Regions from separate parts of the Nostoc sp. CmiVER01 genome, predicted to be linked through region 1. Evidence: predicted binding sites of a transcription regulator. Region 1 holds the regulator's gene; each other region holds the start of a gene.
The links. The regulator HrcA, encoded in region 1, represses chaperone genes, less so after heat shock. The targets are predictions, from matches to a motif close to TTAGCACTCNNGANTCNNGAGTGCTAA.
Positions count from the first base shown of each region.

Region 2: a site for HrcA is predicted at 1,834-1,860, ahead of groL (chaperonin GroEL). Genes of this name have one in related genera too.
Region 3: a site for HrcA is predicted at 1,433-1,459, ahead of groES (co-chaperone GroES). Genes of this name have one in related genera too.

Region 1 is NZ_JAVRBU020000030.1:1,227-4,513, reverse strand. It holds gene RMZ43_RS33450 (DUF3352 domain-containing protein) at 1-323, opposite strand, end outside; gene RMZ43_RS33445 (rhodanese-like domain-containing protein) at 480-812, shown strand; gene hrcA (heat-inducible transcriptional repressor HrcA) at 1,238-2,326, shown strand; gene RMZ43_RS33435 (DUF2834 domain-containing protein) at 2,432-3,109, shown strand.
Region 2 is NZ_JAVRBU020000017.1:18,463-21,749, forward strand. It holds gene groL (chaperonin GroEL) at 128-1,801, opposite strand; gene RMZ43_RS26835 (MraY family glycosyltransferase) at 1,959-3,041, shown strand.
Region 3 is NZ_JAVRBU020000012.1:161,427-164,713, forward strand. It holds gene RMZ43_RS21780 (response regulator transcription factor) at 1-596, opposite strand, end outside; gene groES (co-chaperone GroES) at 1,481-1,792, shown strand; gene groL (chaperonin GroEL) at 1,902-3,287, shown strand, end outside.

The DNA of each region.
Region 1 (3,287 bases):
GTGACAGCTAGGGTAATTTCATCCCCTAACCAAGGTTGAACGTCTTCTTTGTAATCTATGCCACTCTTGGCGAATAAACTGGTTTTAAGTTTAGATAGTTCTCCTTCACCCTCTAATGCCTGCAAACGGTCAGGATTCACCAGTAATGAAACCATTGCTGGGGAAAGTTTCGACACAAAGATGGCTGCATTAGGCCCAGAGGTAGAAGCAGTGAGGTTAGCCGGATTTTTGGCGGAAAACCAGTAAAAGCCAGCGATCGCAATTACTAGCAGTGCGATCGCACCAGCTACGATAAAACCAATAAATGAGCGTTGCCTATTCACATTAAACCTTTAAAAAGACGGTTTACAGCCATTTAAGCAGAAAGCCTACCAGAATCTATCAGCCTTCTTGAGAATGGATACTCATGCAAAGGCAGAGATTTTCTGTCACCATAAATAGGATTACGACTATTTATAGGGAATTCTTTTAGTCAACCCATGAACCAGATTAGTGTACAAGAACTGGCACAACGTCTTTCTTCTGGTGATACAAGTATTCAGCTAGTAGATGTACGCGAACCACAAGAATTAGAAATTGCTAGCATTGAGGGCTTTGTCAACCTACCCTTAAGTCAATTTCCCGAATGGGGAGATCAAGTCCCTACCCTCTTCAATCCTCAAGCTGAAACCCTTGTACTATGCCACCACGGTATCCGCTCTGCTCAGATGTGCCAGTGGTTAATTGCTCAAGGTTTTACAAATGTGCAAAATATATCGGGTGGTATTGATGCTTATTCCGTTTTAGTAGACCATTCAATTCCCCAGTATTAGCTTATGTCTAGGTGCATTACTTAGATGGAAGAATAAATAACTTCCATCTAGCTTTTGCTATGCTAAAAATAGCAGTAAATAAACTTAGGGGCTTGCCAGGAAAGCTTATAACTTTCTCCACTGGCTAAATATTTACGAAACTTTTCGACCCCAATCTTAGCTGCGATCGCCGCAAAAATACGTATACAATAATACTTTTCTAAGTGTAGAATTATGCAAAAATAAGCCAGAAAAGGATGTTGTAAATTCAAACTCTCAGCTTTTGCTACAAAGATCCATTAAAAGAATGGTGTACATGAACCTTAAGATTAACAATCGCAATATAATTGTATAATTTGTTATCTTAATAAATTATTAATATTCTTTTTTTTCAATCAAACCAAAAAATTTTTCGATTAAAATTTGCCTCTAGCAAAACATACCCTATGGAAGTCCAGTTAACAAATCGACAACAGCATATACTTTGGGCAACGGTACGTCATTACATTGCTACAGCAGAGCCTGTTGGTTCAAAAGCTTTGGTCGAGGAGTACAACCTGGGTGTAAGTTCAGCCACAATTCGCAATGTGATGGGCGTTTTAGAAAAATCCGGGTTACTCTACCAACCACACGCCTCTGCTGGACGTGTACCTTCAGATTCAGGTTATCGCATTTATGTTGACCAGCTAATTACACCGTCAGAAAGTTTAGGACGAGAAGTAGAGGTAGCATTACAAAAGCGCCTCCAGTGGGAAGAGTGGAGTTTAGAAACCCTACTGCAAGGAGCCGCACAAATTTTAGCCACCTTAAGTGGTTGCATTAGCTTGATTACTATGCCGCAAACTACAACAGCATTATTGCGACATCTGCAATTAGTGCAAATTGAAGCAGGGCGGATCATGTTAATTGTAGTTACTGATAATTATGAGACACATTCCAAGTTGATGGATTTGCCACCAATATCAGAAGAAACACAACGAGATTCAGAGGTAATTGATCGCGAGTTACAAATTGTTTCTAACTTTTTGAATACCCACCTGCGAGGCCGAAGTCTGTTGGAATTAGCCAACCTCAACTGGAGCGAACTAGATCAGGAATTCCAACGCTATGGGGAATTTTTGAAAAATTCAGTTGCGGAATTGACTCGTCGCACTCATGCGCCGACTGCAACCCAAATTATGGTTCGGGGTGTGTCAGAAGTTTTGCGCCAGCCAGAATTTTCCCAGTTACAGCAGGTACAAACAATTATCCATCTGCTGGAAGAAGAACAAGATCAACTATGGCGATTAATATTTGAGGAACCAGAGCTTGAGGATGTGGCTAAGTCAAAGGTAACGGTTCGCATCGGTGCAGAAAATCTTCTAGAACCGATACGCACCTGCACCTTGATTTCTTCTACCTATCGCCGAGGTTCAATACCAGTCGGAAGTGTGGGAGTTTTAGGCCCAACGCGTCTAGATTATGAAAGTGCGATCGCAGTAGTAGCATCTGCTGCTGATTACCTCTCAGAAGCTTTCAGTTATTTCAATCCTTAATAGAGACAACCTGCTACGGGTTTAGACAAAAGAACAATACCATAGCAGGTAGATCAGCCGAATTTATAGTGGCAAAATCAATAATTAATACCTTTTAACTCTTTCATGGTTAGAAAAATTGCCTTTGGCCTGCTGTGGTTGGGATTCACTACCTATGCTTTTTTCCTCGCTCCGCCTGAGCAACCTGGTACATTCGAGTTAATTAAAAATCTTTCTACTGGCCAATGGCAAGGCATTAACCCATTAGTCATAGCACTATTCAACCTCATGGGCATCTGGCCTATGATCTACAGCGCAGTAGTATTTATTGATGGTAGAGGACAAAAAATATTTGCTTGGCCATTTGCTACTGCCTCTTTCGGAGTCGGGGCATTTGCCTTATTACCCTATTTAGCCCTTAAAGAACCAAATAATAAGTTTGTTGGTAAAAAGAATGCCTTGCTGAAGCTGCTAGATTCTCGTGTGACTGGGGTTGTCTTGACGGTAGCCACGGTTCTTCTTGTTGTTTATGGTTTAACAGGAGGAGATTGGAGTAATTTTGTGCAACAGTGGCAAACTAACCGCTTCATCAATGTGATGAGTTTAGATTTCTGTCTACTTTGCCTATTATTTCCAGCTTTGCTAGGGGATGATATGGCGCGTCGTGGTTGGAAAAATCCACAGATGTTTTGGTTAATAGCGTTGATACCGCTATTTGGGCCATTGATTTATTTGTGTGTGCGTCCACCTCTACCAGAAGTGGGTGTAGAGGCGATACCCAGTCAGCAGCCATCTGTAAATTAAAGCAATTTTTAATTCATAATTTCAAAACAGTTTCAGTTAGGGTCTAAATCCTCAACTGAAACAAAAATCATGTATAGATTTACCACTATTTTTAAGCAAACTCAAGGCAGCGTTCTACAAAAAGGAGGATTTAGAGGCAAAAAATACCAATTATAAATTAGTAATTATGTTAAATGCA
Region 2 (3,287 bases), on a different contig from region 1:
CCAGTTCAAGCGAACGAAAAAGGACGGGGCTTCATACCGTGTTTCGCTGCACTCCACGCAGTTTTTAGAAGGGCTTGCTCCCCTTGCTCCGTGCTCCCTTCCCCCCTGCCTCTTAGGTGAGCAGAAGTTAGAACATGCCCATGCCGCCCATACCACCCATGCCACCCATGCCGCCCATACCGCCCATACCGCCCATATCAGGGGCCGGAGCAGCAGATTTCTTCTCAGGCTTTTCAACAACGATCGCTTCGGTAGTCAAGACCAAACCAGCAATAGAACCAGCGTTTTGCAAAGCTGAACGCACGACTTTGGCAGGGTCGATAATACCAGCAGCAATCAAGTCTTCAAATTCACCAGTAGCGGCGTTGTAGCCAGTGTTGATGTCGCTCTCCCGGACTTTCGAGACGATTACAGAACCTTCAGCACCAGCGTTGTCTGCTATTTGGCGCAAGGGGGCTTCTAGCGCTCGTTCGACAATATCAGCCCCAATTCTTTCTTCGTCATTTTCTAGAGTGTTTTTAATCGCTTCTACCGCCTTAGCTAAGTGAATTAGGGTTGTTCCACCACCAGGAACAATACCTTCTTCCACAGCAGCTTTAGTAGCGTTGAGCGCGTCTTCAATTCGCAGTTTACGGTCTTTAAGTTCGGTTTCGGTTGCCGCACCTACTTTAATCACTGCCACGCCGCCAGCGAGCTTGGCGATACGTTCTTGCAGTTTTTCTTGATCGTATTCAGAATCAGTTTCTTCCAACTGTCTGCGAATTTGACCAATCCGCTTTTGTACTTCTGGCTTGGTGACGCTACCAGCAACAATTGTGGTGCTTTCTTTGTCAATGGTGATTTTGCGGGCAGTTCCCAACGCTTCTAGAGCAGCAGTATCCAAACTTAAGCCGATTTCTTCCGAAATCAACTGTCCATCGGTGAGAATAGCAATATCTTCTAACAAAGCTTTGCGGCGATCGCCAAACCCAGGTGCTTTGATTGCAGCTACAGTAAGCACACCCCGCGCTTTGTTCACTACTAAAGTTGCCAAAGCATCACCTTCGACATCTTCAGCAATAATCAGCAAAGGCTGACCAGAACGGGCGACTTTTTCCAAAATCGGCACTAAATCTTGGATACTGCTGATTTTTTTATCAGTAACCAAGATCCGGGCGTTTTCAAATTCCACGATTTGGCGCTCGTTGTTGGTGACAAAGTAGGGTGAAATGTAACCCCTGTCAATCTGCATCCCCTCAACTACTTCTAGTTCAGTTGTGAGAGATTTAGATTCTTCAACGGTAATTACACCATCTTTGGTGACTTTTTCCATTGCTTGGGCTAACATTTGGCCAACTTCTTCATCGTTACCAGCAGAGACAGTGGCAACTTGAGCGATCGCACTTCCTTCTACTGGCTTGGCTATCTTGGCAATTTCTTCTACAAGTGCCTCAATGGTTTTGTCGATCCCCCGTCTCAAGCTAACAGGGTTACTACCCGCCGCGACGTTCTTCAAACCTTCCCGAATCAAGGCTTGTGCTAAAACTGTTGCGGTGGTTGTACCATCCCCAGCGACATCTTTAGTTTTTGAGGCCACTTCCTGGATGAGTCTTGCACCAGTATTTTCCAAAGGATCTTCTAATTCAATTTCCTTGGCAACAGTGATACCATCGTTGACAATTTGAGGTGCGCCAAATTTTTTCTCTAAAAGGACATTGCGACCTTTGGGCCCCAAGGTGATTTTTACGGCATCGGCAAGGGCGTTAACACCCCTTTCTAGAGATCGCCGCGATTCCTCGTCAAATGCAATAATTTTCGCCATGTTTTATTTTTCTAGCGCTTCCATTAGACAATTTAGCACTCACAGCGCCAGAGTGCTAATCTTCCAAGCGGCTCAAGTTACAAATGGAAATAAAAAAATTGATTAATATACAGGTGATGCTCATATTACATACAGGCAGTAATGCTTGAATTGGGAGATGAATCTAGACAACTCCCTTAAGTCCCTCGGTATTGCCGACCCTAGCGGCACCGGCTGGTTGGCGGTAGTATTTACGTTTCTTTTGGCTTGCCTTGTAACGTGGCGTTTAATTCCGACAGTACGCAAATTCGCCTTGCGGGTAGGTTGGGCTGACCAACCCAACGCCCGGCGGCTCAACCGAGAACCTTTGCCCAATGCAGGAGGGCTGGCTATCTACGCGGGTGTGATTGCCGCACTGATATTAGCTAGCCTTTTACGACCTATCGAACTCCAAAATGTATTGGCTCAGGTACTGACTATTCTGTTGGGGGGTTCGATATTAGTCCTTGTAGGCTTTATCGACGATCAATTCGGCTTACCGCCCTCTGTTCGTTTGTGGGCGCAAATCCTTACGGCGCTATTACTGGTAGCAAATGGTATCAGTATTCATGTTATGTTTGGTACTCCCATAGACTCGCTCCTGTCTATGTCGTTAACAGTACTTTGGGTAGTAGGAATTACCAATGCCATCAACTTGATGGATGGTATGGATGGTTTAGCGGGAGGAATCAGCTTTATTACCGCCATGAGTTTGTTGGGTGTTGCAGCCCAGTTTAACAATCGTGCAGCAGCAATCTTGGTGTTAGCAGCCTTGGCAGGTGCTGCACTGGGCTTTTTACGTCACAATTTTCACCCTTCGCGGATCATTATGGGTGATGCCGGAGCATACTTTTTCGGCTATGTATTAGCAGCAACCAGTATTTTAGGTAGGTTACAACAAAACACAGTTTATGCGCTAATTCCCACGGTTTTATTTTTGTTATTGCCAGTACTAGACACCACTCAAGTATTTGTGCGACGGCTATTAGCAGGAAATAACCCTCTAAGTACTCCTGGCAAAGACCACTTGCACCACCGCTTACTTGCTTGGGGACTCTCTCAGCGCCATGCTGCGTTCACACTTTGGTCAATTACCTTAGTTTTTAACTTGCTGGCTATGAGAATACAAGGCATGAGTTTGGCTGTGATGCTGACTACCGCCAGTAGCATTCTCATTCTTTTGGGCTTTACTATCTGGCAAAGGATACGTCAACAGCCTTAATTCTTTGTAGGGTAAGCATTGTAATGCTAGCCCTACTATAGGAATCGTATTTGATTTTTGAAATTATCTCCGTGGGCGGGGAGTAGGGAATAGGGAATTAGGCTTTTAATTTGTACCGAGCTTTTTCAGAAATCAAACATTAGTCCTATATGGTTTATTCAGTCCACCAAAAATTCAAACTTAAGTTAATAACAATTTGCAATGGGCTTTGCCCCGCTACGCTAACGCAATGACGCTCGTTCCTCT
Region 3 (3,287 bases), on a different contig from region 1:
TGACTTTCAACTGTGCGCTGACTAACATTTAGTTCTTCAGCAATTTCCCGGTTAGCTAAACCCCTAGCGACAAACTGGACTACTTTCAGTTCAGTTGGGGTTAATTGCACATCGAAGGGAACCTGGATGCGGGAACCGTTTTCGCCTCCTTTAGCTTGGTGTTCTTTCCAACGGATAGTTTGTTTCAGCGAGGATTCAACTTGCGCTACGAGTTCTTCTGGTTCAAAGGGTTTGACCATATAAACATCAGCACCTTTATTCAGACCCTTAACTCGGTCTGCACTTTGTCCCTTAGCTGAAAGGAAAAGAACCGGAATCCAACTGGTGCGTTCGTTTTGCCGGACTTGTTCTACAAAAGTATATCCGTCCATTTCCGGCATCATCACGTCGCAGATAATCATGTCTGGGACATCTTGCTCTAAAATTTCCAGAGCTTCACGTCCATTTTCGGCGGTGATGACTTCGTATCCCCGGAATTCTAAGTAATCCTTCACCAGCAAGATGAGGTTAGGGTCATCATCAATCAATAGAAGTCGTTTGTGATCTTTCATGCTGGGCTCTTTCATAGCAGTGGCACTTGTCGCGCTTCGGTCCATCAAAGTCTTGAATATTTATCCTCTATCGTGGGTTATTTCGAGATGTTGTCCTTTTTCCTACTTAAGTTGCCTTTGCTGTCTCGAAACCTCAAAAATGCCGAGCACTTTCAAGAGACTAGTAGCTCGATAGCAAAAGTCCAGCAAGGATACGTATAGCAGTAGTATCTATAATGCGCTATTATATATCGCATTGAAAGTGGCAGGCGAAAAAACACTGATTAAATAATAATCCTTCTGACTCACAAGTAAGTATTGGCTTAAAGATGACCCTACCTCAAAACCATCGCGCACTTTCTTAAAGCTTACTGCTGTACCATATCCTTTGATTGTTAAGCCTCTATGAGGTGTTTACAAGAAACTAGGGAAGTTTCTGGCAAAGGATGGGTTAAAAATGCATATTCTTCTACCACCTTATTGCCTATTTAAGTGTTCTTGGATAATCCGCTCAATAACTTCCAAGCTTGCTTGGCGATATCAGACACCATCAGTGTAAACCACCATTATGAGTCCAGAACAAAAAACGCGCAAGCAGTTGGGTTTTAGTTCTATAGACGCAAATAGTATGACTCTGTTGCGGCTCATCAAATTTTAACTCTTTAAAGTCGCTTTTTTAAGTATTCCCATGATTCCAGACTAGCTCGTTTTGAGCAGCAGCTAACAATTGTCTGGTCAGCGCTAATTCCTAACTCTCCGCTCCCTACTCTCTTCGTAACTTACAGAACAAAACCCGAAAGGTAGAAACAATTAGGCATTTATACTTAAGTACATCTCTGAGCCTTTAGTTCGGGAACCCGTACTCAAAGAATTCTTGCCATTGGACGCTACTTTTCGGTAGATTAGCACTCAGGAGTTGAGAGTGCTAATCTCTAAAGGAAAGAAATAATATGGCAGCTTTATCTCTAAGCGTTTCTACAGTTAAACCTTTAGGCGATCGCGTTTTCGTAAAAGTGAACGCCTCTGAGGAAAAGACCGCAGGTGGTTTGTATTTGCCCGATACCGCCAAGGAAAAGCCCCAAGTAGGGGAAGTAGTGGCTCTTGGCCCTGGCAAGCGTAATGACGACGGAAACCGTCAGGAATTGGAAATCAAGGTCGGCGATAAGGTGCTGTACTCGAAGTACGCCGGCACTGACATCAAACTCGGTACCGAAGAATATGTACTGCTTTCTGAAAAAGATATTTTAGCAGTCGTTATCTAATAGGGAGTAGGGAATGGGGAAGAGGAAAGAGTTTTCCTGATGCCCAATGCCCAATACCCAATGCCTAATTCAACAAAAAAATTGACTTACTCCTGGAATTTAGACACCTATGGCAAAGCGCATTATCTACAACGAAAACGCCCGTCGCGCCTTGGAACGAGGCATTGACATACTGGCTGAGGCTGTAGCTGTTACCCTTGGCCCCAAAGGTCGTAACGTAGTCCTAGAAAAGAAATTTGGCGCACCGCAAATTGTTAATGACGGTGTAACGATCGCCAAAGAAATCGAATTAGAAGACCATATTGAAAACACTGGTGTAGCTCTGATTCGTCAAGCTGCTTCTAAGACCAATGATGCTGCGGGTGATGGTACCACCACTGCTACCGTTTTAGCTCATGCGATCGTCAAAGAAGGATTGCGGAACGTTGCAGCTGGTGCTAATGCAATTTCACTGAAGCGCGGTATTGACAAAGCTGCCAGCTTCTTGGTAGAAAAAATTGCTCAACACGCCCGTCCAGTGGAAGATTCCAAAGCCATTGCCCAAGTTGGTGCCATCTCGGCTGGTAATGACGAAGAAGTTGGTCAAATGATTGCCCAAGCAATGGACAAGGTGGGCAAGGAAGGCGTAATTTCCCTAGAAGAAGGGAAATCTATGTTCACCGAGTTGGAAATCACTGAAGGGATGCGCTTTGATAAAGGCTACATCTCTCCCTATTTCGCTACCGATGCTGAACGGATGGAAGCGGTTTTTGATGAACCTTTCCTACTGTTGACTGATAAGAAAATCGCTTTGGTACAAGACCTTGTACCAGTATTAGAGCAAGTAGCTCGTGCTGGTCGTCCTTTGGTGATTATCGCCGAAGATATTGAAAAAGAAGCTTTGGCAACCTTGGTAGTAAACCGTTTGCGCGGTGTACTCAACGTGGCTGCTGTTAAGGCTCCTGGCTTTGGCGATCGCCGCAAAGCTATGCTAGAAGATATCGCCGTTTTAACCGGTGGTCAACTAATCACTGAAGATGCTGGTTTGAAGCTAGATAACACCAAGCTGGATAGCCTGGGTAAAGCTCGCCGGATCACCATTACTAAGGACAACACCACAATTGTTGCCGAAGGTAACGAAGCTGCTGTTAAAGCTCGTGTCGAACAGATTCGTCGTCAAATCGATGAAACCGAATCTTCTTACGACAAAGAAAAACTGCAAGAGCGTCTTGCTAAACTCTCCGGTGGTGTTGCTGTGGTGAAAGTGGGTGCAGCGACCGAAACCGAAATGAAAGACAAGAAGTTGCGCCTAGAAGACGCTATCAACGCCACCAAAGCTGCTGTAGAAGAAGGTATCGTTCCTGGTGGTGGTACAACTCTGGCTCACCTGGCTCCCGACTTGGAAGACTGGGCAAAGAGCAACCTTAAGGATGAAGAGTTGATTGGTGCTTTGATCGTGGTTCGCGCCTTACCCGCACCTCTGAAGCGGATTGCTGAAAACGCTGGTCAGAATGGT